4 regions of the Bifidobacterium sp. SO1 genome follow, and region 2 is predicted to be linked to each of the others. Evidence: riboswitches for the same ligand, from Rfam matches in the RefSeq annotation. Region 2 holds a riboswitch; each other region holds the start of a gene.
What was found. A riboswitch is a leader RNA that binds a small molecule or an ion and turns the genes downstream of it on or off. The one in region 2 is predicted to bind thiamine pyrophosphate.
Positions count from the first base shown of each region.

Region 1: it holds a riboswitch for thiamine pyrophosphate, as region 2 does, so the genes downstream of both, JS541_RS00800 (ECF transporter S component) here and JS541_RS04380 (hydroxyethylthiazole kinase) in region 2, are expected to answer to the same signal.
Region 3: it holds a riboswitch for thiamine pyrophosphate, as region 2 does, so the genes downstream of both, JS541_RS15060 (ATP-binding cassette domain-containing protein) here and JS541_RS04380 (hydroxyethylthiazole kinase) in region 2, are expected to answer to the same signal.
Region 4: it holds a riboswitch for thiamine pyrophosphate, as region 2 does, so the genes downstream of both, thiS (sulfur carrier protein ThiS) here and JS541_RS04380 (hydroxyethylthiazole kinase) in region 2, are expected to answer to the same signal.

Region 1 covers NZ_JAFEJR010000001.1:175,891-183,307, reverse strand. Annotated here, with positions in the region: gene JS541_RS00825 (universal stress protein) at 1-299, shown strand, start outside; gene JS541_RS00820 (OsmC family protein) at 489-902, opposite strand; gene JS541_RS00815 (thymidylate synthase) at 1,123-1,926, shown strand; gene JS541_RS00810 (dihydrofolate reductase) at 2,062-2,721, shown strand; gene JS541_RS00805 (low molecular weight protein-tyrosine-phosphatase) at 2,928-3,446, shown strand; TPP riboswitch at 3,703-3,810, shown strand; gene JS541_RS00800 (ECF transporter S component) at 3,902-4,516, shown strand; gene JS541_RS00795 (TatD family hydrolase) at 4,632-5,639, shown strand; gene trmB (tRNA (guanosine(46)-N7)-methyltransferase TrmB) at 5,648-6,517, shown strand; tRNA gene JS541_RS00785 (tRNA-Glu) at 6,724-6,795, shown strand; gene JS541_RS00775 (hypothetical protein) at 7,348-7,417, shown strand, end outside.
Region 2 covers NZ_JAFEJR010000003.1:182,178-189,594, forward strand. Annotated here, with positions in the region: gene JS541_RS04370 (bifunctional hydroxymethylpyrimidine kinase/phosphomethylpyrimidine kinase) at 1-7, opposite strand, end outside; gene thiC (phosphomethylpyrimidine synthase ThiC) at 37-2,676, opposite strand; gene JS541_RS04380 (hydroxyethylthiazole kinase) at 2,838-3,833, opposite strand; TPP riboswitch at 3,825-3,932, opposite strand; gene JS541_RS04385 (glycine--tRNA ligase) at 4,101-5,576, shown strand; gene dusB (tRNA dihydrouridine synthase DusB) at 5,780-7,063, shown strand; gene ftsZ (cell division protein FtsZ) at 7,228-7,417, shown strand, end outside.
Region 3 covers NZ_JAFEJR010000020.1:16,375-23,791, reverse strand. Annotated here, with positions in the region: gene JS541_RS12600 (response regulator transcription factor) at 1-126, opposite strand, end outside; gene JS541_RS12595 (hypothetical protein) at 620-1,312, shown strand; gene JS541_RS12590 (hypothetical protein) at 1,435-2,559, shown strand; gene JS541_RS12585 (ATP-binding cassette domain-containing protein) at 2,655-3,317, shown strand; gene JS541_RS12580 (hypothetical protein) at 3,314-4,432, shown strand; TPP riboswitch at 4,460-4,588, shown strand; gene JS541_RS15060 (ATP-binding cassette domain-containing protein) at 4,723-7,341, shown strand.
Region 4 covers NZ_JAFEJR010000009.1:108,961-116,377, reverse strand. Annotated here, with positions in the region: gene JS541_RS08790 (alpha-amylase family glycosyl hydrolase) at 1-1,787, shown strand, start outside; gene JS541_RS08785 (phenylpyruvate tautomerase MIF-related protein) at 1,862-2,209, shown strand; gene JS541_RS08780 (aldo/keto reductase) at 2,332-3,312, opposite strand; TPP riboswitch at 3,421-3,524, shown strand; gene thiS (sulfur carrier protein ThiS) at 3,786-3,980, shown strand; gene JS541_RS08770 (thiazole synthase) at 4,066-4,989, shown strand; gene JS541_RS08765 (amino acid permease) at 5,003-6,481, opposite strand; gene upp (uracil phosphoribosyltransferase) at 6,834-7,417, shown strand, end outside.

The sequences.
Region 1 (7,417 bases), on a different contig from region 2:
CTAGCTGGGACCACGACGTCGTGGTCGTCGGTTCGCGTGGCCGCGGCGGCTTCACTGGTCTGCTGCTCGGTTCGACCAGTCAGGGACTGCTGCAGCACGCCGTGACGCCGGTGTACGTGGTGCCGCGCAAGTACGTGGAGGCTGCGGAAAGCCGCCTCGACACGGTGCCGAGCTCGCCGGCCGAAGTGCCGACCAAGTCGCTCGACGAGATCAGCGGCGTTGAGGAGGTCGCGGTGCCGACCGCCGAGCCGGAGGTCGCCGCGAAGATCGAGGCCAAGATCGACCCCGACCGTCAGTAGGCCGTTCATCAGTAGATAGCGATTGCCCGGATGCGTCGCGCTGAGGTATCTCTCTTGGCGCAACACATCCGGGCAATTGTGGTTGATCGCCGAGAATAGTTGCGCTGAGATAGCGTCAGTGCAACTATTCCCGGATTGTCAGCAGTGCCGCCGGCAAGACCGACGGTGAGATGAGATCAATCGGCGATATCAGTGACGGATCGTCACGTTCATGCGCACGGGGGTCTCCTGCACGTAGGTGTGCTTGACCGTGCAGCCCTTGTCGATGTGGCGGGTGACGCGCTCCTTGAGCTTCTCGGCATCCTCGTCGGACAGGTTCGCATCCGTCGCGTCCACGACCACCTGCTCGTCGAAGCTGGTGTACGCGTCGCCTTCCGGATCATACTGGCCGTCGACCACGATCCTGGCGCCCTTGCCCTCGCCGAGCGTGTGCTCGACCGCGAACTCGCTTGACAGCGCGGCGCAGCCGGCCAGCGCGATCTTCATCAGATCGCCCGGCGTGAACACGCCCTTGCCCTTGCCGAACTTGATGTGCGCGCCATCGTCGCTGAACGCGTCCCACGAACCGTCCTTGTTGCGCTCGACCCACAGTCGCTTGCCCATAGTGTCCTCCTTGGAGTCCATGCCCACCGCGCCGCGCCGATCGCGTCGCGTCGTCACCATCCAATCTAGCCCACCCGAGCCGCGGTCCGCACACGATCGTCCAGCAGCGATATCCGTCCAATGCCGACGGGCATGTATGCTGGAACGCATGGCTTTGACACCTGAACAGCTCGCAGACATCCGCACCCGCATCCCGGCCCGACCGGCCACCGACATTCCCATGCCGTATGAGGACCTCGTGCGCAAGATCCTGACTGAAGGCACGCTCAAGTCCGACCGCACCGGCACCGGCACGATCTCCTTGTTCGGCCAGCAGATCCGTTTCGACCTGTCCGGTGGCGACTTCCCGCTGCTGACCACCAAAACCGTGTTCTTCAAGGGACTCGCGTACGAACTGCTGTGGTTCCTCAAGGGCTCGAGCAACGTGCGCTGGCTGCAGGAGCACAACGTGCACATCTGGGACGAATGGGCCGACGAGAACGGCGACCTCGGCCCGGTCTACGGCGTGCAGTGGCGCAGCTGGCCCGCGCCCACGCCCGAGGATCCGAATCGCACCATCGACCAGATCTCGAACGTGCTCGACCTCATCAAACATCATCCCGACTCGCGCCGCATGATCGTCACCGCATGGAACCCGGCCGAGGTCGACCAGATGGCCCTGCCGCCGTGCCACGCGCTGTTCCAGTTCTACGTGGCCGACGGTCGCCTGAGCTGCCAGCTGTACCAGCGCTCGTGCGACATGTTCCTCGGCGTGCCGTTCAACATCGCCTCGTATTCGCTGCTCACGTTGATGATGGCGCAGCAGGCCGGACTTGAGCCGGGCGAGTTCGTGTGGACGGGCGGCGACTGCCACGTCTACGACAACCACATCGACCAGGTGCTCGAACAGCTCGGCCGCGAGCCGTATCCGTACCCGCAGATCAGGATCCGCAAGGCCGACTCGCTGTTCGACTACGACTACAGCGACTTCGAGATCGTCGGCTACCAGCATCATCCGACGATCAAGGCGCCGGTGGCGGTGTGACCGGTGGCCGTGCCGGCCGTGCGGACGTCCGCCGCGTCGCGGTGTGACGTATCCGACATTCCGCGCCCGTCCCGCCGCCGCGTCGCGGTGTGACCGTACACTTGTCCCCAGTCCTAACCCCAAGGAGTGAGTGAAATGGAGCATGACAGTAGCCGCAGTGGCTATCACGAACCCGAGCCCGGAATCGCCGGGCTTGAGAGCGGGGAGGATTGGGGTGACGATTTCCCCAAGACCTTCTCGGTGAACCTGATCTGGGCCGAGGCGCACGACAAGGAAGGTCATGACGGCGCCATCGGTTTCCAAGGCGGCATGCCGTGGCATCTGGCCGAGGATATGAAGCATTTCAAGGAGCTGACCGTCTCGCATCCGGTGATCATGGGCCGCAAGACCTGGGAATCGCTGGATCCGAAGTACCGTCCGCTGCCGAACCGCGACAATATCGTCGTCTCGCATGACCCGCAGTACCGTGCGCTCGGTGCGACCGTGGCCGAAAGCCTGGACGATGCGATGGATTATGCGCGTCAGGAGGCGATTCCCGACGACGGCATGGACCGCAGCGAGATCTGGGTGATCGGCGGGGCGCAGCTGTTCCGCGAGGCGCTGCCGTTGGCCTCGAAGGCGTATGTGACGCTGCTCAAGGCCAAGGTCGACGCGGACACCTACGCGCCGGACGTGCGCGATCTGGTCGATCTTGGCCTGTGGCGCGTCGCCGACGAAAGCCATTGGATGAAGCCGGCCAAGCATGAGGACGGCATCGAGGCGTATCGTTTCGTGACCTACGAGAAGACGCGCTGACCGAAAGCCGACTGTACTCGACAGTAAGTCAGGCTGTATCTGACCGTAGTCGGTTGGTGCCGTTCGTCGCTGATCGTCACCGATCATCGTCGATCATGTACCGACCGATGCCGACCGTGATCGACGGTTCGTGACCGTATCCGATCGCGGTCTTACCCATCCCAGACCGAAATTGCGCGTCACCGCGCCGACCGAAAGCAGTATCGATGACCAGCAACCACCTGTACACCGTGATGACCGTCTGCACCGGCAACATCTGCCGGTCGCCGATGGCCGAGATCATCCTGCGCGCCGAATTCGAGTCGCGCGGACTCGCCGACCGCGTGCGCGTCATGTCCAGCGGCGTGTCCGACGAGGAGTACGGCAACCCGATCGACCGCCGCGCCGTGCGTGTGCTGCGCGCCGACGGCTATGAGATCCCCGCGCACCACTTCGCGCACCGCATCACGCGCGAGGAGATCAACGAAAGCGACCTGTTCCTGCCGATGACCGCGTCGCACATGCGCGCGCTGCTGCGCCAACTGCCGGCCGAGAAGCGCTCCGAAGTGCACATGTACCGCAGCTTCGACCCGAACCTGCCCAAGCCGGCGGCCGGACGCGAGGACGAGATCGATCTGGTTGACCCGTGGTACGGCGGCCCGCACGAGTTCCAGGTCGCGATCGACCAGATCAAGGAAGTCGCGCCGTACATCGTCGACTGGGTCGAGGCGCGGCTGGAGGCGTAGCTCGGGCCGTCGGCACTGCCTATCGTTTCGGCGGAGTATGATCCCCGGTATCTGTCGTTTCGATCGAGCGCAGCTTTTCATTCCTGTCATTTCGACCGAGCGCGGTTTTCTTATTGTCATTTCGACCGAGCGTAGCGAGCGGAGAAATCTTTCCAACGGATTCCCGCTCGCTTTGTGATATTTGCGACATCGATTCTGCACTATTGCCCGCAGCAAAGTCTTGACATTTGTAGCCGCATCCCCGTATCGTGTGAACGTGTCAAGCACGGGGGCTCGCGTGGCGAGCTGAGAGGGATGCGCCAGCATCCGACCGTCGAACGTGATCCGGGCAATACCGGCGAACGAAGTCCTTGAACGTCGTCTGGACTGCGCGCGCCGCGTGTGCTCGCCGGTCTATCGGCCCTTCTGCCGCGTCGCCCTCGCTTGAAGACAACGACAAGAAAGCGAGAGAGATTATGTCTACTGATTCCAAGACTCCGGCCGCGCGTCCGTCGCTGCGCTGGAGCGTCGCCGACATCACCGTCGCCGCCGTCATCGCCGTCGCATCCGGCGTGATCTTCTGGGGTGCGGGCATCGTCACGCAGCCGCTCGAGGCCGTGTTCACGTTCCTGCCCGGCTCCGACGCGCTGCTGTGGGGCCTGTACTACTTCGCCGGCCCGCTGGCCGCCATCATCGTGCGCAAGCCGGGCGCCGCGCTGTTCGCCGAAGTGATCGCCGCGCTCGTCGAAGCGCTGCTCGGCAGCCACTGGGGCGGTCTCGGCACCCTCATCCCGGGCCTCGTGCAGGGTCTGGCCGCCGAAATCGTCTTCCTCATCTTCGCGTACAAGGCGTGGAACCTCGCCGTCACCGTGCTCTCCGGCGCGGCCGCCGGTTTCGCCGGCATGGCCGTCTCGTGGGTCATGTACTACCTGAGCTACGACGCATTCTTCATCGTCACCGCGTTCGTGTGCAGCACGATCTCCGGCATCATCTTCGCCGGCGTGATCGCGTGGTTCCTGTACCAGGCGCTCGCCAAGACCGGCGCGCTCGACCGCGTGGCCGGTGGCCGCGACGCCGCCGCGCTCGTGTGAGCTGTCGGTTGGCTGACGGATCGGCCGTCCGACACGGCCGATGCGATTGATTGACTGAACGGTGACCTGTGATCGATATCGCGGGTCACCGTTTTTGATATGAAGGAGATGTTCGTTGGAGAACCTGTCGCCGAACATGCGGCATGATGCCGCGCTGATGGATACGTTCGCATCGCTGCTGTCCGATGCGCACTGCCATGCCGACGACGCGCGGTTCGTCGCCGTGCAGCGCACGTACGGTGTGAGTTCGGTGATCAGCTGCGCGAACGGCGACCAATGGCGGCATACGTTGTCATGGATCGACGGTGCGGCGGATGGTGACGAGACCGGCGGCGGTGCACGGACAGGGCCGAGTATTGATTCGATCGACGATCGCGCCGTGCCGGAAGCGCCGGGCGCGGTCGATGCGCGGCCGGACATTCGCGTCAGCTTCGGCATCCATCCGTGGGACGCGAACCGGTATCGCATCGAGGATGCGTTGCCGTATCTCGAACAGGCCGCGATCATCGGCGAGATCGGACTCGACGGCGAGTGGACCGACGTGCCGCTGGCCGACCAGCTGACCGCATTCGCAGCGCAGCTCGACTACGCGAGCCGGCTCCGCAAACCGGTCATCCTGCACACCAAGTCGCGCGAACGCGAAGTGCTGGAACTGATCCGGAAGTATCCGAATCGGTACATGGTGCACTGGTATGCGTGCGATCGTTGGCAGGATGAATATCTCGGCATGGGCTGCTACATGTCGATCGGACCGGATGTGACAGCCGACGAATCGGTGCGCTCGCTGGCGCGGCGGATTCCTGACGACCGGCTGCTTGTGGAAAGCGACGGGCTGGAGTCGCTGACATGGGCGTTGGGCCGCGAGTACGGCGTGGATGATTACGTTGGCGCACTGATCGACTTGCTGCGAACGTTGGCGGCGATTCGGGCCGGCGGGTCGTGCGGCGACGGTTGTGACGATCGGCGTGACGGTCGGTTCGGAAACGGGCCGACCGACGATGAGCCGCGACCTGACGGTCGGCTTGCGCATGATCGGCTGGAGACGGCGGCGATCGGTCTTGCGGCGCTGACCCGACGCAACCTGGCGGCGTTCTGCGCGCCTATTCCAAGCCGGCCGCTATAAATAATCCCATGACTATCGAAGAATCAACCGCCGATCAGACGCCGGACGCTCCGGGTGTGGCATCGGCTGCGTCGGACACGCAGGAACGCCCTGCGCTGTACGGCCGCAAGGTGCTCTCGTTCGTGCGCCGTTCCGCACGGCTCGACGACCGTTTGCAGCGTGCATGGGATACGTTTGCAGACACGTACCTGCTCGACATCAACGCGCGCGAAGGCTCTTTGGATGTGCGTGAAGGGCTGCGGGTCGACGCGGATTTCGTGCGCGGGACGTGGGGCAACGACCATCCCTTGATCGTGGAGATCGGCAGCGGTCAGGGCGAGAACGTGGTCGCCGCCGCGGCCGCTCGTCCGGACGTGAATTTCCTGGCGCTGGAGGTGTACGATCCGGGCGTGGCGCACACGCTGCTGCTGGCCGGCAAGCAAGGTCTTGCCAACCTTCGCATCGCGCAGGTGAACGCGCCCGAGCTGTTCAAGGCGTGCGACCCGGGCGTGCTGGCCGAGGTGTGGACGTTCTTCCCCGACCCGTGGCCGAAGATGAAGCACCACAAGCGGCGCATCGTGCAGCCGGAACTGGCCGGCGACGTGCGGCGCGCGCTGGCGGACGGGGGAATGTGGCGCATCGCCACCGACATCGAGGACTATGCGCTGCACGTGCACGAGGTGATGGACGGCGTGGAGGGTTTTGCGAACGTCGGCTCGCTGACCGTGAGCCTGCCGACCGGGCACGTGGGCAAGGGCAATGCCGATACTGCGGCCGACCTGCCGCACGCTGACTTCCGCGAATCGGAACGGTTCGACGGTCGCGTGCTCACCAACTTCGAGAAGAAGGGCCTGGCCGCGGGCCGTGTGATCCACGACTTCACGTACAGGGCCGTGTGAGTTCGCCGGAAGGCGGACACGCTGGCCGGAAACTGGAGCGCCGGCGGATCGTACTTGATGACGGTCGATCCGCCGGCGCCTTGGTATATAGAGAGCTGAAAAGCCCGAAATTCCAACGATCGGAGCGTGTGATGCCGTCGTGGAGCCATGGCGACACGCCGATTTGCGCAACTCCGTGGTCTCGCGTATTATCAATCGAGTTGTTCGCCCCCATCGTCTAACGGTTAGGACACCAGACTTTCAATCTGACAACGAGAGTTCGACTCTCTCTGGGGGTACTCACCGGCTCCGGGTTCCACGAGGTATCGTGGCCCGGAGCCTTTTGTTTCCAACGGTTTCAGGCCGCCAGCTTGGCCTTCAGTTGCTCGCACAGGAAACCCGGCGGTGGCCACTGCCACCAAAGATGCACCTCCGTCACTGCTCATTCCGCGCATCATCTGCTCGTACATCGACGCATCCAGCAGGGAGAGCGGGGGGACGTTGAAGAATTCCGCCACTGCGGCGATGTCCTGGATGGTCCAGGAAGTCTTGCCGGTCATCTTCGCGGACACGGCGCCCCTCTTCAGCCCCAGTGCCGCGCAAAGTGACTGCTGGGTCATCCCGCGGCCGGTCAGCTGCATGTTGACGTTCCAGATGAATACCCTCTGCAGGTAGTCGCCGAGTCCATTGGATTCGGGCAATGGTTCGATTTTTGCCATATCAAGTCCTTTCAGATTGGAGTTGTCCAATATCGATGGACATAATCCTACAACAATGATTTGCTGCTGTGCAAGTTTCTTGATATATTGTCTATTGTGAATGGACTGACGGCAAAAATAATGGATTCTCCGATGCGTCGCTATATGACGGCGGCGGGTCTGAGCTGCCGAGACCTCGCGAGGGAGATGGGTACGTCCAAAT
Region 2 (7,417 bases):
TGGGCATGCAAGTTCCTTTCTGTTGATGGATACGGGTCACTGGGCGGTGGTGTAGAGCTTGCCGCCCTGCTCCTTGAACTTCTCGCTCATCGCGGCCATGCCCTTGGCGATCTCCTCGGCGGACTCGTTGACGATCTGCTCCTGCTGAGCGGCGTTGCCGAACTGCTTGCGGATGTTCTGCGAGATGGCCATCGAGCAGAACTTCGGGCCGCACATCGAGCAGAAGTGCGCCATCTTCGCCGGCTCGGCCGGCAGCGTGTCGTCGTGGAACGCGATCGCGGTGTCCGGATCGTAGCTCAGGTTGAACTGGTCGAGCCAACGGAACTCGAAGCGGGCCTTCGAGATCGCAAGATCACGATCCTGCGCGTGCGGGTGGTGCTTGGCGATGTCGGCCGCATGACAGGCGATCTTGTACGCGATCACGCCCTGCTTGACGTCGTCCTTGTTCGGCAGACCCAGATGTTCCTTCGGCGTCACGTAGCACAGCATGGCCGTGCCGTAGCGGGCGATCTCCACGCCGCCGATCGCGGACGTGATGTGGTCGTAACCCGGCGCGGTATCGGTCGTCAGCGGCCCCAGCGTGTAGAACGGCGCGTCGTTGCAGATCGCCTTCTCCATCTCGATGTTCATGCGCACCGTGTCGAACGGGATGTGGCCCGGGCCTTCGATCATGACCTGCACGTCCTTGGCCCACGCGCGCTTGGTCAGCTCGCCCAGCGTCATCAGCTCGGCCAGCTGCGCCGGATCGTTCGCGTCCGCAAGCGAACCCGGACGCAGGCCGTCGCCCAACGAGAACGCGACGTCGTACTTGGCGAAGATGTCGCACAGCTCGTCGAAGTGCGTGTACAGGAAGCTTTCCTGATGATGCTGCAGGCACCATTCGGCCATGATCGAACCGCCGCGCGAGACGATGCCGGTCACGCGGTTCGCGGTCAGCGGCACGAAGCGTAGCAGCACGCCCGCGTGGATGGTCATATAGTCGACGCCCTGCTCGCACTGTTCGATCACGGTGTCGCGGAACAGCTCCCAGCTCAGCTTCGACGCGTCGTCCTCGACCTTCTCCAGCGCCTGATACATCGGCACGGTGCCGATCGGGACAGGGGAGTTGCGCAGAATCCATTCGCGCGTGGTATGGATGTCGTTGCCGGTGGACAGGTCCATGACCGTGTCCGCGCCCCACTTGGTGGCCCACGTCAGCTTCTCGACCTCCTCGTCGATGGACGAGGTGACGGCCGAGTTGCCCATGTTCGCGTTGAGCTTGGTGAGGAACGCGGAACCGATGATCATCGGCTCCGCCTCGGGGTGGTTGATGTTGCACGGCATGACCGCGCGGCCAGCGGCGAGTTCGGAACGCACCAGCTCGACGTCGCAGTTCTCACGCTCGGCCACGTACTTCATCTCAGGGGTGATGATGCCGTGGCGGGCGTACCACATCTGCGTGATCGGGTGGTCCTTGGCCTTGAGCGGGTTGTGCTTGCGGCCGCGCCATTCCTTGGTGGCCTTGCCGCGCTTGATGGCGCGCTTGCCGTCGTCCGCGAGGTTGCGTTCGCGGCCCTCGTACTCCTCAACGTCGCCGCGGTCGAGGATCCAGTCGAGGCGCAGGGGCTTCAGACCCTCCTTCGGATCGCACTTGGGGCCTTCGGTGTTGTAGTCGTGGAACGGCGGGTTCGGGCCGACGCCGGGCGTGTCCGAGAGCTTAATCTCGGTGTACGGCACCTCGAGATCGTAGGAGCCGAACTGGTTTTCGAAATGCACCGACTTGGTTTTGCGGATATGCGCCTTGTCGCGCTGCTTGGAGCCGCGGGCTGCGATGTCGACGCGCTGCTGCTTGGCGAGCTTCTGCGCCTCCTTGGCCTCCTTCGCGTTGGTGAACTTCGGCTCGGCGGACTCGGCGGCTGCGCCTTCGCTGGTTTCCGGCTTGGCGATCACGCGCTTGGCGTAGCCGTGCTTCGCGTCGCCGCGCACGGCCTTCCAGCCCTCGACCATCGCGCGGGTCGCGGCCTGCGGATCGTCCGCACCGGCGATCGCGGAGACAGCGAACCAGCCGGCGGCCTTGGTGTGCGCGAGCATGTCCATGTCGGCCGCGGTCACGCCGCCGCCGACCACGACCGGGAAGTCGCAGGCCGAGCAGATCGTGTTGATCTGGTCCGCGTCGAGCGTGCGGCCGGAACCGTCATTGCCACCGACCGAAGCCTCGGGCTTGGTCGTGGAAACGTGCAGCGGACCGGCGCCGATGTAGTCGATGCAGCCGTCGGGCAGCTCGTTGATGATCTTGACGAGGCTTTCGGTCTCCGCCGACAGGCCGACGATCGCGTCGTCGCCGAGCATCGCGCGGGCCTCGCGCGGCTCCATGTCGGTCTGGCCGATGTGCACGCCGTCGACCTTGATGCCCTTGTTGCGGCACTGCCACACGACATCCACGCGGTCATCGATCACGAACGCGACCGAATCGGACTTGTCGTTGTCCTCGATGATCTGCGCGATGTCCTGGGCAAGCGAGGTGATCTCCTTGGCGTCGGCATCCTTGGCGCGCAGCTGGATGAACGTCGCGCCGCCGCGCAGCGCCTCCTCGATCACATCGGTGACCGGTCGGTCGTGCGTGTCCTGCGGGCCGACGACGAAATACGCGGACAGGTCGAACGAGTCGCGCATCGATGCGAATGGATAGTTGTTCATGTGGTTTTCCTTTTGGGTTGATTAATAGGAAAGTCTTGGTTGATGTTGGATTGGTGCTGGCGGAGCCTTGGCTCCCTCGGCTGAGGGAGCTGGCAGCCGAAGGCTGACTGAGGGAGCGTAGATGGTGTGACCTTGATCTGTTTCTGACTGCCGGAATGCCGTTACCCCGTCACGATCGCGGAACCCGCCACCTGTGCGGGCGTGAGGTTCCACAACGCATCGAGGAAGTGCGGCTGGAACGTGCCCGGGCCGTCCGACTTCGCCTCGGCGATCTCGCCGGCGCGGTTGAACAGCAGCGAGGCTGCCAGCGCGGCCGTCAGTGGTTCGGCGACCGCTAGGTACGTCGCGGTCACGCCGCCCAGCGAGCAGCCGGCACCGGTGATCTTCGCCATCAGCGCGCTGCCGCCCGGCAGGCGGTAGACCTGCTCGCCGTCGGTCACGAGATCGACCTTGCCGGACACGGCCACCGCCGCCGTGCCGTGCGGCGCGGATCGAGCGAGGAACGCCGCCAGCGTCTTCGCCGGTTCGACCGCCGCATCAACCTCGTCCACCGACTCCACGCCGGCCGGCCGGCTCGCCTCGTCGGGGGAGACCAGTCCCCACATGGTCGCCAGCGCGATGATCTCGGACGCGTTGCCGCGCACGATCGTCGGGGGAGCGGCGCGGAATGAGCGCAGGATCTCCGTGCGGGTCTTGCCGATGCCGGCCGCGACCGGGTCGAGCACCCACGGGTGGCCGGACTTGCGGAACGCGCGGGCGATCTGCGGCAGCGCATCCTTGTAGAACGGCAGCAGCGTACCGACGTTGATGTAGTCCGCGCCCGAAATCGACGCGGTGTCGATCACGTCGTCCGGCAGGAAGCTCATCGCCGCGGTGCCGCCGGCCGCGAGCTGCGCGTTCGCGACGAGGTTGATCGTCACGAAATTGGTGAACGACTGCGCCAGCGGCGTACGTTCCCTGACATCGTGCACGGCCTGTGCGATGCGCTCGCGCAGATCGGCCAGATCGGTCGGTTCGGTGGCGGTTTGATCGATGCCGGCCTGATCACAGACGGAATGGTCGATGTCGGACCGACCGGCATCTGACTGATCGGTGCCTGATTGATCGGCGCAACCGCAACAATGCGACTGCGTGTCGGTATGCGAATCTTCGCTCATATCGCTGCTCCCTACGATGGTCTTAACCAACAGGTTCTAAGGGTCAGGCTCGCGCCTCTCTCAACCCGCCGCACCGGCCGGGTTCCCCTGCATTACGCTCCCGACGCTATGCCCCAACATGGACATATCCCCGTTCTTTCGTGTCCTTCCTCTGGCGTTTCTTGCCCGCCTGTGGTATTAAGGCGCTCCTTATATCACTGTCACGCTGTGCCTATAGACTCGGGAACGCTAACTAGTCCCCAAACCGTTCAAACCAGAAGGTGCATTGTGGCTGTATCCAAACTCGATGAAGTCGTGTCCCTCGCGAAGCGTCGCGGGTTCGTGTTCCCCGCCGGAGAAATCTACGGCGGCACCCGTTCCGCGTGGGATTACGGTCCGCTCGGCGTCGCGCTGAAGGACAATATCAAGCGCGAATGGTGGCGTTCGATGGTCGTCACCCGTGGCGACGTGGTGGGCGTGGATACGTCCATCATCCTGCCGACCCCGGTGTGGGTCGCCTCTGGCCACGTGGCTGTGTTCAACGACCCGCTGGTCGAGTGCCTCAACTGCCACAAGCGCAACCGCGCCGACAAGCTGCAGGAGTCCTACGCCGAGAAACACGGCGACAAGCTGCCCGAGAACGGCATGGCCGACATCGTGTGCCCCGACTGTGGCACCCGCGGCAAGTGGACCGAACCGCGCGACTTCAACATGATGCTGCGCACGCACCTCGGCCCGGTCGAGGACGAGAACAGCCTGCACTACCTGCGCCCGGAGACCGCGCAGGGCATCTTCGTGGACTTCAAGAACGTCATGACCTCGTCTCGTTCCAAGCCGCCGTTCGGCATCGCCAACATGGGCAAGTCCTTCCGTAATGAGATCACGCCGGGCAACTTCATCTTCCGCACCCGCGAGTTCGAGCAGATGGAGATGGAGTTCTTCGTCGAGCCGGGCACCGACGAGGACTGGCACCAGTACTGGATCGACGCGCGCACCCAGTGGTACCTCGACCTCGGCGTCAAGCCGGAGAACCTGCGCCACTACGAGCATCCGAAGGACAAGCTCGCCCACTATTCGAAGCGCACCGTCGACATCGAATACAAGTTCGGCTTCCAGGGCTCTGACTGGGGCGAGCTCGAGGGCATCGCGAACCGCACCGACTTCGACCTGTCGGCGCACGCCAAGCACTCCGGCGAGGACCTGAGCTACTTCAACCAGGCCACCGGCGAGAAGTACGTGCCGTACGTCATCGAGCCGGCCGCCGGCTTGACCCGCTCCCTCATGTGCTTCCTCGTGGACGCGTACGACGTGGACGAGGCCCCGAACACCAAGGGCGGCGTCGACAAGCGCACCGTGCTGCGCCTCGACCCGCGTCTGGCCCCGATCAAGGCCGCCGTGCTGCCGCTGAGCAAGAAGCCCGAGCTGCAGACCGTCGCGCAGAACCTCGCGTCCGACCTGCGCCAGCACGAGTGGATGATCGACTACGACGAGGCCGGCGCGATCGGCCGCCGCTACCGCCGCGAGGACGAGATCGGCACCCCGCTGTGCATCACCGTCGACTTCGACACGCTCGACGACCAGGCTGTGACGATCCGCGACCGCGACACCATGAACCAGGAGCGCATCTCCCTGGACAAGGTCGCCGAGTACGTCGACGCCCGCATCGGCGAGAAGCGCACGCACGTGCCGCAAAAGCCGGTCGCGATGGGCGGCGAGGCTTGGCCGGACTCCGTGAAGATCAACGAGGCCGGCGGCCTGTACTGATCCGCTGTTCGCCGAGCGGACCTCGGCCCCCTCTGATGAGGGGGCTCCCGGCGAAGCCGGGTGGGGGAGGGAAGAAGCCATAACGCCGATCTCTCCCCCAGTCATCCTGCGGATGACAGCCCTCTCAGCAGAGGGGGCCAAGTGCGTTATTGACCTTTGTATTCGATCCGGAACCTATTCCATCAGATGAGGGACAACATATCGTGACGAACAAGGATGCTGAAACCGTGCTCACGGCGCGTGACCGCGAGCGACTCGACCCGCGCGGCGACATGGCCGCGGCTGCGGGCGACGGATCGTCGCAGCCGGCGGCCGAGCCGTCCTCGTCGGTCTCGCCGGTGACGATCGCGCCGGTCAGGCTCGGCCCGATCACCGTGCCCACTCCGGTCGTGCTCTCGCCGATGGCCGGGGTCACTAACTGGCCGTTCCGCGTGATCTGCGAGGAATATGGTCCCGACGGCCTGTACGTGGCCGAAATGATCACCGCCCGCGCGCTCGTCGCCCGCAATCCGAAGGCGCTGCGCCTGTGTCAGTTCGCGCCGAGCGAGAAGATCCGCTCGCTGCAGCTGTACGGCGTCAACCCGGCCATCGTCGAACAGGCCGCGCACATCGTCGTCGACGAGCACATGGCCGACCACGTTGACCTCAACTTCGGTTGCCCGGTGCCCAAGGTCACCCGTCGCGGCGGCGGCTCGGCCCTGCCGTGGAAGACCGACCTGTTCCGCGAGATCATCCAGCGCGTCGTCAAGGTGTGCGGCGAGGCGAACATCCCTGTCACCGCGAAGATCCGCGTCGGCATCGACCACGAGCACGAGACGTTCATGGAGGCCGGACACATTGCGCAGGAGGAGGGCTGCGCGGCAGTGACGCTGCACGCGCGCACCACCGCCGAATACTACGGCGGACACTCCGACTGGAGCCGCATCGGCGAGCTGGTCGAGGCACTCGACATCCCCGTGTTCGGCAACGGCGACATCTGGGGTGCGGACGATGCGCTCGAAATGGTGCGCGAGACCGGCTGTGCGGGTGTCGCGATCGGCCGCGGCTGCCAGGGCCGGCCGTGGCTGTTCGCCGACATCAAGCATGCGTTCGCGGGTGACGATATCCGCGTCAATCCGACGCTCGGCGAGGTCTGCGGCGTGATCGAACGTCACGCCGAGCTCCTGACTGAGTTCTACGACGGCGATGAACGCATGGCTGTGCACGACCTGCGCAAGCATATCGCCTGGTATCTCAAGGGATTCCCGGTCGGCGGCTCCACGCGCAAGGCGTTCATGGAATGCGAAAGCCTTGACGACGTGCGCCGCGAGATCGGTCGTCTCGACCCGGCGATGACGTTCCCGGAGCGTGTCAAGGACAAGCCGCGCGGCCGCGTGCGGTTCGCCAAGAAAGTGCACCTGCCGTACGGCTGGCTGGACTCGCGCGAGACGACCCACGAGCAGCGCGAGACGTTGTTCGGGGACGATCCGATGGACGCCAGCTACTGACGGGGATGGCAGCCTTGTGGTGACGTCCCCGGCGAGTATCGTGTGAGATTGCGAAAGAATGGTGTATTCCGTGCGCGAAACGCCGATACACGCTGAGAAAAGTGCCCTCTTTATCAGGGGTTCTGCGATACAGTTATGCGTAACCGTGTGAGTGACAGGAGACAATGGTGAGCGAAATCGCCCAGAACGAGCAGCTTAGCGACAAGATCAACATCAAGGTCGTCGGCGTCGGTGGTGCGGGTGGCAATGCAGTCAACCGCATGATCGCCGAAGGACTGCAGAACGTCGAATTCGTGGCGGTGAACACCGACGCGAAGGATTTGCTGCGTTCGGACGCCGATGTGAAGATCTCCC
Region 3 (7,417 bases), on a different contig from region 2:
CTTGATCAACGTTCGCAGGGAGGCCAACGATCGCGGATCGTTGTCAACGATGGCTACTCGTCGGTAATACACAGGTGGTTGGCTGTCTGCCAGCCAGAGTGACGACGCTTGCGGCTGCCGAATCATGCCACGCCGACGTTGTCAGGATCTTTTGCCGCACCACCACCACAGATATGGCGGACAGACGACGAAGAGGCTGGCGGAATATGCGGTTTCGAGCGTGCTGGGGCTGCTGTTGGTTGGTGCCGTCGTACCGAAGGACAATGCAATCGTTAGCAGAGCAATGAGAAACTTTGACACGATATCCTCCTAGATAGGTTTGTGACATTATATGGCGGAGGTTGTTCCCGAGCAAAAGGCCAGTACTGCATTTGTGTATGAACCACGGCGATGCCCTCTATTATCTCTACACAAAAGCAGTAGACGATGGGTTGCGTATCGCACATATCTTGTCAAACAATATATGGGTCGAAACAATCTCGAAGGAAGAGGTTTCTCATGAATATCCGTAAAAAATCTTTGCTGCGAGGAGCTTCCATAGGTATACGTTGAGGTCTACGGCGGTAAGACGTATGTGAATGATCTCGCGGATTACTCGTTGCTATGAGGAATGGTGATTATGAGGAATGACCTTGGCTCATGTACAGGACGAGTGATCGTCCTGTACATGATGTGTATGATACTGCTTTTTTCCGGTTGCGGGGAAGGCGCGACTGTTGCCGATGACGATGGCAATGCCGCGCCTTCCGGAAAGTTGGCATCGTCGCTTTCCTCATATATCGAAGGATTTGCAGATATGCCCGATCTTTCTGATTTCCAGCGGGACATACTGCGCCGTGCATTGAAGTCAGGAAGCGTGTCGACTTCTGACTATGAGCAGGCATGGTCCGGATACAAGACCTGCATGGTCGGCAAAGGATACACCGGATTAAAGCTCATCAAGTATTCCAACGGTATGTTTGCCGAGGCCGCGCGTTCGGCGGGAACCGAGGCTCAGGAAAAGAAATACGAGCAGGATTCCGGTGAGTGCTTTGATGAGTACATCTCCTACGTGGACGACGTGTACGGGGTCCAACAGGGTAACCCGAATCTTTACGAAAACATAGAGGACGGGTTTGTGGATTGTCTGCATCGCAATGGTCTGGTTCCTAGAACCTATTCGCGCGAAGATTATGATGATGAACATAAGCGCGACGACGGACAAAACGATCCATATTCATTTGACCGAAGCAATCCCGACGTGCAATCGTGCGAAGTCGCCAACAACATGTTGTCGTATCGTCCCGGGGACGACAAAGAGCAATTGTGGTGAGGGTGAATCCATGCCATTGCGGGATATGGTTCTTACGGAAAACGGCGGCTGCCTTCGGGCGTCGCGGGCGAGTCGTGCAATCGTTGTCATAGGGGTGTTCCGGTCTGACGGAAGGGAAGAAGATGTCTCATGATGACAAGGACGGCAAGGGTGCCGCGACGAACCGGGACATTCGGCGGCGCGGCGGATGTCTGTCTGTGACGTGGGTGTTGCTGGCGGTGGTTGTGTCGGTGTCGTTGGCGGTGGGGGCGTGTGCGTTGTGGTTGCCTGATCGTGCTCCGGGGTTGTTGGGTGCCGCTGGGGAGGTGACGAGCGTGCCGGTGGGCGTGCAGGAGTATGCGGGTTCGCAGCAGGTGACGTTGGTTCCGACGGTGTCGTCGGCGCGTGATCTGGTCGGCAACGTGTCGGGCACGGTGACCGCGGACTGGTCCGCGGGCGGTTTGGAGTCGGGTAAGGCCGCGTATAGGGTGAACGATCGTGTGGTGGTCGCGTTGGGCACGGCCACTCCCTTGTATCGTGATCTGGTCGTCGGGGACAGGGGCGATGACGTGCTCGCGTTGAATAACGAGCTGAACCGGTTGGGGTATGGCGGCGTGCCCGGTTCGGATGAGTATCTGTGGGACACGTCCGAGGGCGTGCGCCGGTTGATGAACGATCGGGGCGACACGTCGGACGGGGGTCTGCGGATCGCGGACGTGTTGTGGATTCCGGCCGTGTCGGTGCGGGTCGGCTCGTGGGACGCGGTCGTGGGCGTCGGTGTGACGGCGGGCATGGCGGTCGGCCAGGTGCCCGGCATGTTGACCAGGTTGACGGTCAAGAACGGGCGGGCGGCGGATATGGATCGTACGGTCAGCGTGCTCGGCCAGACCGGTACGCTGCCGGCCGGGTCCGTCGAGATCACGGATGCGGCGTTCCTGGACAGGGTCGCGGCGAGCGATGACTACCGGCTGATGGACGAGGCGACGCTGGCGGCCGGGTTGGGCGCGTCGCTCGCGTTGGCCGAGCCGGTGACGGTGCTGCGCGTGCCGGCCGGCGCGGTGTTCGGCGTGGACGGTACACAGGGTTGCGTCGCGGTGCCGAGGGACGGTTCCCCGGATGATGCGGGCGCGTTTGACGTGGTGAGGGTGTCGATCGTGGGTTCCGAACTGGGCGCGAGCCTGGTGCGGACCGGGGATGGCGGGCCTGACGTGTCGTCGATCGCCCGCGTGGCGATCGGCAGCCGCATCGCGGCTGAAAGCTGCCGGTGATGCGCGGCGTGGCGGCCGGTGGCGCGGGAGGCGCCGCGGACGACGTCGTGGTCCCGCGGATCGTGCCGGGGACTGCGCGGGGTGAGGGCAGGCGCGTGACGGCGCATGGGCTGGCGCACCGGTTCCCGGGCACGGACGTGTTGTTCGAACGGTTGGATTTCACGGTGGAACCGGGGCAGACGGTCGCGGTGTGCGGGCCTTCGGGCTGTGGCAAATCGACGTTGCTGTCGATCCTGGCGGGCTGGGAGAAGCCGTATCGGGGCACGGTGGAGCGCGTGGGCGTGGAGCGTGTCGGCTGGGTGTTCCAGAACCCGTACGGGGTCGCGCGGCGTACCGCGTTGGATCATGTCGTGTTCCCCTTGTTGGCCAAGGGGATGCGTCGGCGTGACGCGGAGCCCGAGGCGTTGGCCGCGATGGGATTGTTCGATCTGGAGTACGCGGCCGGCCGCAGGTTCTCGGATCTGTCGGGCGGGGAGGCGCAGCGGCTGATGCTGGCGCGCGCGGTGTGCTCCAGACCGGATCTGCTGCTGGTGGACGAGCCGACCGCGCAATTGGACACGCGCACCGCGCGTTCGGTCAGCCATGTGCTGGGCAATCTGGCCGGTCAGGGCATGATCGTGCTGGTCGCCACGCATGATCCGGACACGCGCGACGCGTGCGGCCGCGTGATCGACCTGGCCGACTACGCGCCGCGCCCCGGCGAGGATACGGACATGCCGGCCGGTGGTGATGCGGGTGAGCGGGGTGGTGTGTCATGAGGATTGGTTCGATCGTCTCGGAATGCGTGCGCGACATCGAGTCGGGCACCACGCATGCGGTCGCGATGATGCTCGCCGTGCTCTGTTCCGGACTGCTGCTGGGCGGATACGAGGCGGTGGGCGTCGTCGGCCTGGAGACGCAGGCGGTCACGCGCATCAACGCGCTGGCCGACACGCGCATGATCATCGCGTCCGGCGATCTGATCGACGGGACCGTGTGCGACCGGTTGCCGGACGCGGCGAACGGCCCGGACGCGTCCGGCGCGTTGCGTGCCGGCGACCAGGTCACGCCCTTGTCCACGCCGGGCAAGGACATCGCGTCGTACGAGGTCACGCCCGGACTGCTGCGCATTCTCGCCGCCGGCGACCGTCAGGCGAACGCGTCATCCACGCCGGTATCGGACACGGTCGATGCGTCCGGCATCTGGGTGTCCACCGATCTCGCCGACGATTTCGGCCTGACGGTCGGTTCCCGGCTCGCCACCGACCACGGCGGCGCCACGGTGGCGGGCGTGTTCGCATGGCCCAACGACGGGCGCGATACGCGTCTCGCATACGCGCTCGTCGTGCCGGTGTCCGCGTCAGCCGCGCCGTTCGGCGAATGCTGGGCCAGGCAATGGCCCGCCAGTGGTCAGACCGACAACCTGCTGTATTCGACCGTGATCGTCTCCGGCGAGTCGACGGGTGGCCAGGCCGGCGTCATGGCGGTCAACAAGGGATTCGACTCGCACTACGACGCGCACGACTCGTACACGAGCCGCATGACCCGGTGGATGCCCTGCGCGGGACTCGCGGCCGGACTGCTGATCGGCGTCGTGGGCGTGCGAAGACGCCGGCTCGAATACGCGGGCGCGCTGCACTGCGGCCAATCCAAAGGCGCGCAACTGCTCGGCATCGGCTTGGAGACGCTCACGTGGAGCGGGCTCGGGACCATATCGGCGTGCAGCCTCATCGCCGCCTACTGCTGGCGCATGGCGGCCGGCGACCCCGTTGCAATCCTTTTGTCTGCGATACGCGCGCCGCTCGCGCTGTTCGCCGCCAGCATGCTCGCGGCCGTCCTCGCCGGACTATTCGTCCGCGAATCCCAACTCTTCCGCTACTTCAAGACCCGCTGACCTTGACTTCGGGGTGGGTTATGCTCGTGGGGTTGACACGGGAGCTGCGAACCGTTGCGGGTATTGGCCGCGACGGCATGGCTGAGATGGGATTCGTCCCGACCGATTGAACGTGACCGGGTAATGCCGGCGTACGGATGTCGCCTTCCCGTGCCTGATATTCGTTGGCGTTCGGCCATCTGGCCGGCGTCCCAGAGGAAAGGCGCGATCCAATGGTCGAGCATTCGATGACCAGTTCTTCCCCTGCTGATCCCGCGGCCGACGGTGCGTCTGACATCACGGCCGATACCATGCCTGCCATCGCATCGACTCCGCAAACCGGTATCGCGCCGGCCGCGGTCAGCGCTCACGACTGGGGATGGCGGCACACCACGCGGCGCGACTTCGCATTGCGGCACGTCGACTTCGACATCCGGCCCGGCGAACGCGTGCTGCTGCTCGGCGCGTCCGGCGCAGGCAAATCCACGTTGATGGCTGCGCTCGCCGGCGTGCTCGGCGGTGCCGACGACGGCGAAGAGGAAGGCACGCTCACCGTCGACGGACTTGACGCGCGGGCCGCACGAGGCCGTGCCGGACTGGTATTGCAGGATCCCGATTCGCAGATCATCCTCGAACGGGTGGGCGACGACGCCGCATTCGGCTGCGAAAGCCTCGGCGTGCCGCGCGACGAGATCTGGAAGCGCGTGCACGAATCATTGGACATCGTCGGGCTTGGCGACCTTGCGCTCGACCGGTCCACGCAACACATGTCGGGCGGTCAGCGTCAGCGGCTCGCGCTTGCCGGCGTGCTCGCCATGCATCCGGGACTGCTGCTGCTCGACGAGCCGACCGCGAACCTCGACCCGGCCGGCGTGCGCGAGGTGCACGACGCGGTTCGGCATGTGCTCGAAACCACGCATGAGACGATGATCGTCGTCGAACATCACATCGACGTATGGCTCGACCTGATCGACCGGGTGATCGTGCTCGGCAAGCCCGACCCGGACGATCTGACCGGCGGCGTGATCGCCGACGGCACGCCCGATGGGGTGTTCTCCACGGTCGGCGACGTGCTCGCGGCCGGCGGCGCGTGGGTGCCCGGTCGTCGCATCCCAACTGAGTACCGCGATCCGAACGGGCGGATGCGGCCGCTCAACCCGGCATCCCATATTGACCCCGAACATGCCGGCGAACCGGTGCTGCGCGCCGACGATTTGTCGTTCGGCCGCGGCAAGGCGCTCGGCGAACACGTGAACCTCGAGTTTTACGGCGGCGAAGTGTATGCGCTCATGGGGCCGAACGGCGCGGGCAAGTCCACGCTTGCGCTCACCTTGGCGGGACTGCTGCCACCGATCGCCGGGCATGTGCGTGTGGGCACCGACATGGTGCCGGACGGGCGCGGCGACGACCCGCACGAATGGAAGAGCCGCGAACTGCTCGGCCGGGTCGGCATGGTGTTCCAGGAACCGGAACACCAGTTCGCCACGGCGAGCGTGCGCGCCGAAGTGGCGCTCGGCCCCACATCGATGGGTAAGACGGACGAGGAGGCGAACCGCATCGCCGACGACATGCTCGCTCGGCTCGGCCTGACCCGTTTCGCGCCGGCCAACCCGTACACGCTCTCGGGCGGCGAAAAACGACGGCTTTCGGTCGCCTCCATGCTGGCCGCCGCGCCGCGCGTGCTCATCATGGACGAACCCACGTTCGGCCAGGATTTCGCCACATGGACCGAAATGATGCGGCTCATCGCCATCGCACGAGACGAAGGCTCCGCCGTCATCATGGTCACGCACGACGAACCGCTCGTCGAGGCGCTCGGTGCCCGCCGCATCATGTTCACGCAGGACGGTCTGCGCGCTGGCGTCTCGAGCGAGCATGGCTCCCGTCCTGTCATTTCGAGCGAGCATGGTCCTCACCCTGTCATTTCGAGCGAGCATGGTCCTCACCCTGTCATTTCGAGCGAGCGGAGCGAGTCGAGAAATCTTCTTTCGCGTGATGGCGTCCGGAAAGATTTCTCCGCTCCGCTTCGCTCCGGCCGGAATGACATGAGTGAGGCCGGCTCCGGTCGAAATGACACTGGTGAGGCGAATTCTCATGATGGAGACATCGTCGCGACCGTGCACGTCACTCCGACGACCGAACGCGTGGAGGCGGCCAAACCGGCGTCGCCGTCATGGTTCGTCGCCAGACTCAACCCGGTCACCCGGTTCGCGATGGGCCTGATCATGTGCATCCCCATGTTCTTCAGCCTCGACGTGGTAAGCGCGTCCATCGCGCTCGGCCTCGAATTCATCCTGCTGTGGATCGGCGGCGTGAACCCGCTCGCCGTCTGCCGCAAGACCTGGCCGATCTGGGTCGGCGCTGCCGGCGCGTTCATCTCCATCGTCCTGTACGGTCAGGCATCCGGCGCGAGCTACCTCCAGCTTGGCGTCATCCATGTCACGCAAGGCTCCCTGTACCTCGGCTGCGCGATGTTCCTGCGCGTGCTCGCCATCGCCATGCCATCGGTCATCCTCATTCTCGGCCTCGACCCGACCGATCTGGCCGACGGACTCGTCCAGCTCGTGCATCTGCCGTCCCGGTTCGTGTACGGCGGTCTGGCCGGCATGCGCATGTTCACCCTCCTGCAGGACGACTGGCGCGCGCTCGGCCTGTCGCGCCGTTCGCGCGGTCTCGGCGATGAAGGCGCGGTCAAGCGTGCGATGGCGCAGGCGTTCGGCCTCCTGGTGCTCTCGATTCGCCGTGCCACCAAGCTCGCCACCGCGATGGAGGCCCGCGGTTTCGGCTCCGACCGGCCGCGCTCGCAGGCTCGTGTTTCCCGTTTGCATGGTATTGACGCGGTCGGCTATGTGATCGCCGTGGTCGTGCCGGTGTTCGCGCTGGCGGTCGCCATCAAGACCGGCTTCTGGAACCAGCCGCTGCTTTCGTAATCGGTTCGCATCGTCAGCCTGCCGTCGCCGTCATGACGAAAGCTCCCCGCGGGAACGTATTCTCGCGGGGAGCTTT
Region 4 (7,417 bases), on a different contig from region 2:
TTGACTACGTTCGCAATCTCGGCTGCAACGCACTGTGGCTGAACCCGCTCTTCGACTCCCCCTTCAAGGACGCCGGCTACGACGTACGCGACTACACGCGCGTCGCCCCACGCTACGGCACCAACGACGATCTGGTCGCCCTGTTCGCCGCCGCCCACGAACGCGGCATCCGAGTCCTGCTCGACCTCGTCCCCGGCCACACCAGCGAAGAACACCCCTGGTTCCACGCCTCCTCCCAACCCAACACGACCAATCGCGGCGAGATCATTCCCTCCGCCGCCCCTTCCTCTGATTGTCATTGCGAGCAGAACGAAGGCACTCCCACTAAATGTCATTTCGAGCGAAGCGAAGCGGAGTCGAGAAATCTTACCGAGGCAGTCCCCGCCAAAGATCTCTCCACTCCGCTACGCTCCGGTCGAGATGACAACATGGGAGCCGGCTCCGATCGAGATGACAATACGGGAACAATCACTGATCACAACCCCACCCTCGCCTCCCGCTATATCTGGACCGACTCGTGGATCGCCGGCGGCGACGGCCTGCCCTTCATCGGCGGCGAAACCCCACGCGACGGCACCTATATCATCAACTTCTTCAAATGCCAGCCCGCACTCAACTACGGCTTCGCGCACCCGCGCCAATCCTGGCAGCACGCCGCACTCGGCCCCGAAGCCCTCGCCACCTGCGACGCGATGGTCGACGTCATGCGCTTCTGGCTGTCGCGCGGCGCAGACGGCTTCCGCGTCGACATGGCCGATAGCCTCGTCAAGCACGACGACGAAGGCAAGCCGGCCACCATCCGTACCTGGCAGTACATGTTCTCGAAGATCCGCCCCGAGTTCCCGGCCGCCGCGTTCGTCTCCGAATGGGGCCGCCCCTACGAGTCCATGCAGGCCGGCTTCGACATGGACTTCTACCTCGACTGGCGCTGGGACGGCAAGCCGAACGGCTACAACATGCTCCTGCGCAACACCGACACCCCGTTCGACCACGACGGCGATCTGAGCTACTTCAACGCGGATTCCGGCGCGTCGATCAAGCCGTTCCTCGACCAGTACCTGCCGCAGTTGCGCGACTGCGAGCGCGCGGGCGGCCTCTTCGATCTGATCTCCTGCAACCACGACACGCGACGGTTCGCGCCGCGACTGACCGAACGCGAGCGCAAGATCGCCTTCGGCATGCTGCTGACGATGCCCGGCTGCCCGTTCGTGTATTACGGCGACGAGATCGGCATGCGATACCGCGACCTGCCCACGAAGGAAGGCGGCTACACGCGCACCGGCAGCCGAACGCCGATGCAGTGGGACGGCGATCTGCCGAATCTTGGCTTCTCCGCCGCGCCCGCCGATGCGCTGTATCTGCCGGTCGAACCGGCGGGTGATACGGCCCATGACGCAACCGGCGCCGTCTCGCCTGTGACCGTTCCTACGGTCGCATCGGAATCCGCACGCGCCGACTCGCTGTACCACTGGATCACGTCGCTGCTGGCATTGCGCGCCGACTCCCCCGCGCTGAGGTCCAACGCGGCGTTCGAACCGGTCGCTGCACCTGAATCCGGCCGTGTCTTCGCCTATCTGCGCACTCCGGTCGACTCTTCGGGCGAGCGCAACGAGTCAGGCAGTCTTCCCCTCCTCATCGCCATGAATCCCGGTCGTGAGACCGAAACGGTCACGCTCCCGACCGAATTCGCCGCGCAGTCCCCCGCCGTCCGCCTCGCCATCGGCGAACCCGCGGTCGACGGCGCCACGCTCACGCTGCCTCCGCAGTCCTTCGTCATCCTCGGCTGACGCACGGCTGTTCCGCCGCCGCGACGGCGATTAGGATGGAAGCGGCAACGATACACACGTATCAAGGAGGAATCATGCCCGTTATTCACACCCACGTCTCCGTCAAGACCACGCCCGAGCAGCGCGAGGCGCTCAAGGCCGCGTACGGCAAGGCGATCAGCGCGGTGCCCGGCAAGTCCGAAGGCTGGCTGATGTGCCCGTTCGAGGACGACATGCCGATCTACTTCGCCGGATCCGACGACAAGCCGGCGGCGTACGTCGAGGTGAACGTGTTCGGTCGTTCCGTGCCCGGTTCGGCGTGGGAGAAGCTGACCGAGTCGATCATGGCGGCGCTCGAGGGCACGCTGGGCATTCCGCAGGACCGCACGTACATCCGCTACACGGCGACGACGGACTGGGGGTGGAACGGCGGCAACTTCTAGTTAGTTGTCACAGCTCCATCGCGGCCGCATACAGCGCGCTGTTATGAGGCGTGGCGGTTTTCTCTCGCTGAGCCAGCGCTCAGCGAGAGAAAACCGCCACGCCTCTGTTGTTTCGCCCGGTCTCAGCCGAGCAGCGCGAGTTCGTCCGGGGTCAGCCGCAGATCAGTCGCGGCGAACGAATCGTTGATCTCATGCGGATTGCGGGCGCTCGGGATCGTGAACAGACGGTCGTACCGGGTCAGCTCCCATGCGAGCACCACCCGCTGGTACGAGACGCCACGCGCGGCAGCAACCGCACGGAACGGATCGTACGCATGCCGGTCGAACGGGTCGAGGAACCCGCCGAGCGGCGACCAGCACACGAAATCAAGCCCGAGTTCGGCGCAATGCTCCATCGTATGTTCCGGATCGGGGTGCGAGGGCGAGAACTGGTTCTGCACGGCGATCAGCTTGTCGCCGAGGATCGCGCGGGCCGTGTCGATCTGCGCGTTGTTCACGCGGGAGATGCCGGCGTAGCGAATCACGCCTTCGTCGAGCAGCGTCCTGAGCGCGCCGATCTGATCCTCGTACGGCACGGCCGGATCGGGACCGTGCGAATACAGCAGGTCGAGCGCGTCCACGCCAAGGTGACGCGCCGATTCCTTCGCGTCGCGGATCATCGTCTCGGGCCGCGAATCGGCCATCCAACCGTACCGGCTGCCGGCCGCCTGCAATCGTTGGCGGTCGTCCTGCGCCACAGCCTCCCCTGCCGCGACGTCCGTGTCGATCGTGCGCCGGTATCCGGTTTTCGTCGCCACCAGCACCTCGCCGCGCGGACCGTCCCAACTGGCGAGCGCGTCGCGCACCAGCATTTCGCCGTACCCGAAATCGCCGGGAACGCCCGTGCCGTCCGCGCCCGGAGCGGTCGGCAGGTAGTACGACCACGCGGTGTCGAGGTAGCGCACGCCGGCGTCGAGCGCGGCGTGGATCGTGCCGATCGCCGTCTCACGGTCCGGACGTCCCTCGATGGCGAGCGCCATCGTGCCCATGCCGAGCCTGGAGATGCGATGCCCCGCGAAATCGACCGTGTTCGCGAAATCAGTGCCATGTTGCAACGTCGTCATACCGCCCATCATCGTGCGAGCCCCTGACGCGGATACGCTGCTTCATCGTTTCACGGCGGATCGCACCGCCGCTGGATGCCCTGTCGCACCCCGGGGCTTATGATGGTCACGCAACCGAACGGGAGCCCGGCTGGGCTGAGAGGAAGTCGCGAACTTCGACCGTCAACTTGATGCGGGTCATGCCGCCGTAAGGAAACGGGTTGTTTCGCCGTCGCAATCGATGCGCGGCGGTTCGCGATCATTTTTTCAGTCTGCGCGGGTTTTCGCATCCGTTGCATCGTCGTTGCGCGCGGACTCGTCACCGTGTCGCCGCGCCGCTGTTCGGATGATCGTTTGCGCGACAACTCAACATAATTCAAGAACAACCAGTGATACTTACGACAAGGGTCATGAAGGGGCGCACCACCTCACAGGGTACGGCTGCTTCAGCGACCCTTTTTTTCGAATCCGGCGCGGCCGGGGAAGGGGAACCGATGATCGTCAACGGTCAGGAGGAGCAGCTCGACGGGCCGATCAGCGTCGCCGAGTTCATCGAGCGCAAGGGATTCAAGCCGGCCCGTGTGGCCGTCGAGCTCAACGGCGAGATCGTGCCGCGGGCAAAGCGCGCGCAGACGATGCTCAAGGGCACCGACACCGTGGAGATCGTCACGTTCGTGCAGGGCGGCTGACGGCCGTGACGGCCGTGACGACCGGCAACGGGCATGCCGCGGCAACCAACGGCATCCATACGACATCGAATACGAAGGAGTAACCATGACTGGAGTAACCATGACTGCACCATCCACCGAACCCAACGTTTCGCCCACCGAACCGACGCTCGACGAACTCGTCGGCACTGCCACGAACACCGCGCTGCTGCCCGAGCCGGACGCCCACGCCTACGACGCGATTGCGACCGGCGACGCCGATCCGCTCATCCTCGGCGGGCACAAGTTCACGAGCCGGTTCATCCTCGGTTCGGGCCGCTACGATCTGAACCTCATCAAGGCCACGATCGAGAACGCGGGCACGCAGATCGTCACGATGGCGCTGCGCCGCTGCCGCACCACCGAGAACAACCTGCTCGACTACATCCCCAAGGGCATCACGATGCTGCCGAACACGTCGGGCGCGCGCAACGCGGAAGAGGCGGTGCGCATCGCGCGACTCGCCCGCGAGGTGTGCCAGACCGATTTCGTGAAGGTCGAGATCGAGCACGAGACGAAGTACCTGTTGCCGGACAACGCGGAGACGATCCGCGCGACCGAGATGCTCGCGAAGGAGGGGTTCGTGGTGATGCCGTACATGTTCCCGGACCCGATCGCGGCGCGGCAGCTTGAGGAGGCGGGCGCGGCGTGCGTGATGCCGCTCGGCTCGCTGATCGGCTCGAACAAGGGGCTGCGGATGCGCGATTTCATCGAGGTGATCATCGCCAACGCGCATGTGCCGGTCATCATCGACGCGGGTATCGGCCGGCCGAGCCAGGCCGCCGAGGCGATGGAGATGGGCGCGGACGCGGTGATGGCGTATACGGCGATCGCGTCCGCGGGCAACATCCCGGTGATGGCGCGCGCGTTCAAGCACGCGATCGAGGCCGGCCGCGAAGCGTATCTTGCGGGCCTCGGCACCGTGACCGAGGGTCATGCGGTGCCGTCCAGCCCGACCAACGCGGCCGACTATCTCTCTGCCAGCAAGTGATTACCGCGCGTGATTACTTGCGCACCTGCGTGATCTGGTAGGCGGCGAGCAGAATCGCCAGCCAGATCACGCCGGCGACCACGGCCACGCGGTAGCTCGGCGAGAAGCACATGAGCACCACGACGAGCGCAAGGAACGCGAGCACGATATACGGCATCACGCGCGCGAACGGCAGCTTGAAGTGGATCGCGTCCAACGCCGTCTTGCCCTGCAGTCCGGCAAGTTCGGCCGGACCGTCGCCGGCCGCGACGACCTTGCGGAAGTGCACTTCCGTGATCATGATCATCGACCAGTTGATCACGCCGGCGATCGTCGCGATCGACATGAGATAGTTGAACGCGAACTCCGGCCACAGGAACACGACAACTACGGCCAGCGCGGTGATGATCGCGGAGGTGATCACGCCCGCGACCGGCACGCCGCGCGAGTTGAGCTTGCCGAGGTACGCGGGTGCGTTGCCCTGCTTGGCGAGCGAGTACAGCATGCGCGAGTTCGCGTACAGGCCGGAGTTGTAGACGCTCATCACGGCGGTCAGGCACACGAAGTTGAGGATGCCGGCGGCCGCGTGCACGCCCACCGAGTCGAAGATCTGCACGAACGGGCTGGACTTGCCGTCGATCGTGTTCCACGGCACCACGGCCATGATCACGCCGAGCGCGCCGATGTAGAACACGAGGATGCGCCAGATGATGCCGTTCGTGGCACGCGGGATCGTGGTGCGCGGGTTCTCGGTCTCGCCCGCGGTGATGCCGATCAGTTCGGTGCCGCCGAAGCTGAACATCACGACGCACAGGGCCATGAGCAGACCGGTCCACTGGCCGTCGGCCGTGCGCTGCATGAGGCCGTGCGGGAAGAAACCGCCGTCGATCGCGAACCAGTTCGCGAAGCTGGCCTTGATGCCGGACGCGGTCGGGAGATTGGCGACGAGTACCGCGAGACCGCCGAGGATCATCGCGACGACGGCCACGATCTTGATGATCGCGAACCAAAATTCGAACTCGCCGAACTTGCTCACGCCGAGCAGGTTCGCGGCGGCGATCACGACGAGAAACACGGCCGCGGACACCCACTGCGGAATGTTCGGGAACCAGTAGTTGACAAATGAGCCGACGACCGACAGCTCGACCATCGACACGAGGATGTAGTTGAACCAGTAGTTCCAGCCGGAGACGAAGCCCGCGCGCTTCGACCAGTAGCGGGTGGCGTAGTAGCTGAACGCGCCGGCCTTCGGGTCTTCGACCGACATTTCGGACAACGCTCGCACGATCATGAAGATCGCGAGACCGCCGACCAGGTAAGCGAGCAGGATGCTCGGGCCGGCGAGGCTGATCGACTCACTCGAACCGTAGAACAGGCCGGTGCCAATCGCGCCACCGAGGGCGATGAGCTGGATGTGGCGGTTTTTCAGCGATTTTCGCAGGGTTGCGGGAACGGGGACGTCGTCGGTCTCACGTGGGTGGCGAGACGTGGTTGGGACGGGTGATGCTGCCATCTTGCTTCTTTCTCTCTTGCTCTCGTTGCAGAGAGCCGGTCGATCGGACGTGCATCGGTTCGCGTATCGCCAATCGATGCAACCGTATGCAATGGCCGCTATTGTATGCCGTCCCGCGCGACCGCCGTGCGATCCGTCCGATTCCGGGCGATGTCGGAACGATATGGCGCCGGACGATGCGGCGCCGACGTCCGAATAGACGCGCGGTGCGTCAACGTATCGAGCAATCATCCGGCGCGGCAGTCCGTCCGGCGAGACACACGTCCCCGCCCGCCGCCATCCCAAAACGTCCGGCGCGGCACCCCTCCCCGGCCAGCGATTGCGCGGGGCTTTCGTAGTACGCTTGGGTCTTATGGAACTCACTGTTTTGAATCACCCGCTGGTCGAGCACAAGCTCACCGTCCTGCGCGATAAGAACACCTCCTCCGCCACCTTCCGCGAGCTCGTCTCCGAACTCGTCATGCTGGAGGCATACGAGGCCACCCGCAACCTCGACGTGGTCGACAAGCCGATCGAAACGCCGGTCGCCCCGATGATCGGCAAGCACATCGCCGAACCCCGCCCGATCATCGTGCCCGTGCTGCGCGCCGGCCTCGGCATGCTCGACGGCATGACCAAGATGATCCCGTCCGCCGAAGTCGGCTTCCTCGGCATGAAGCGCGACGAGGAGCACCCGACCCAGCAGATCACCTACGCGAACCGCCTGCCCGACGACCTGACCGGCCGCCAGTGCTTCCTCATCGACCCGATGCTCGCCACCGGTGGTACGCTCGTCGCCGCCACGCATTATCTGGCCGAGCGCGGCGCCAAGGATGTCACCGCGGTGTGCATCATCGCCGCGCCGGAAGGCATCCAGTTCGTGCAGGAGCACATCGACCCGTCCATCGATTTCAAGGTCGTCGTGTGCGCGGTCGACGAGAAGCTCAACGAGAAGTG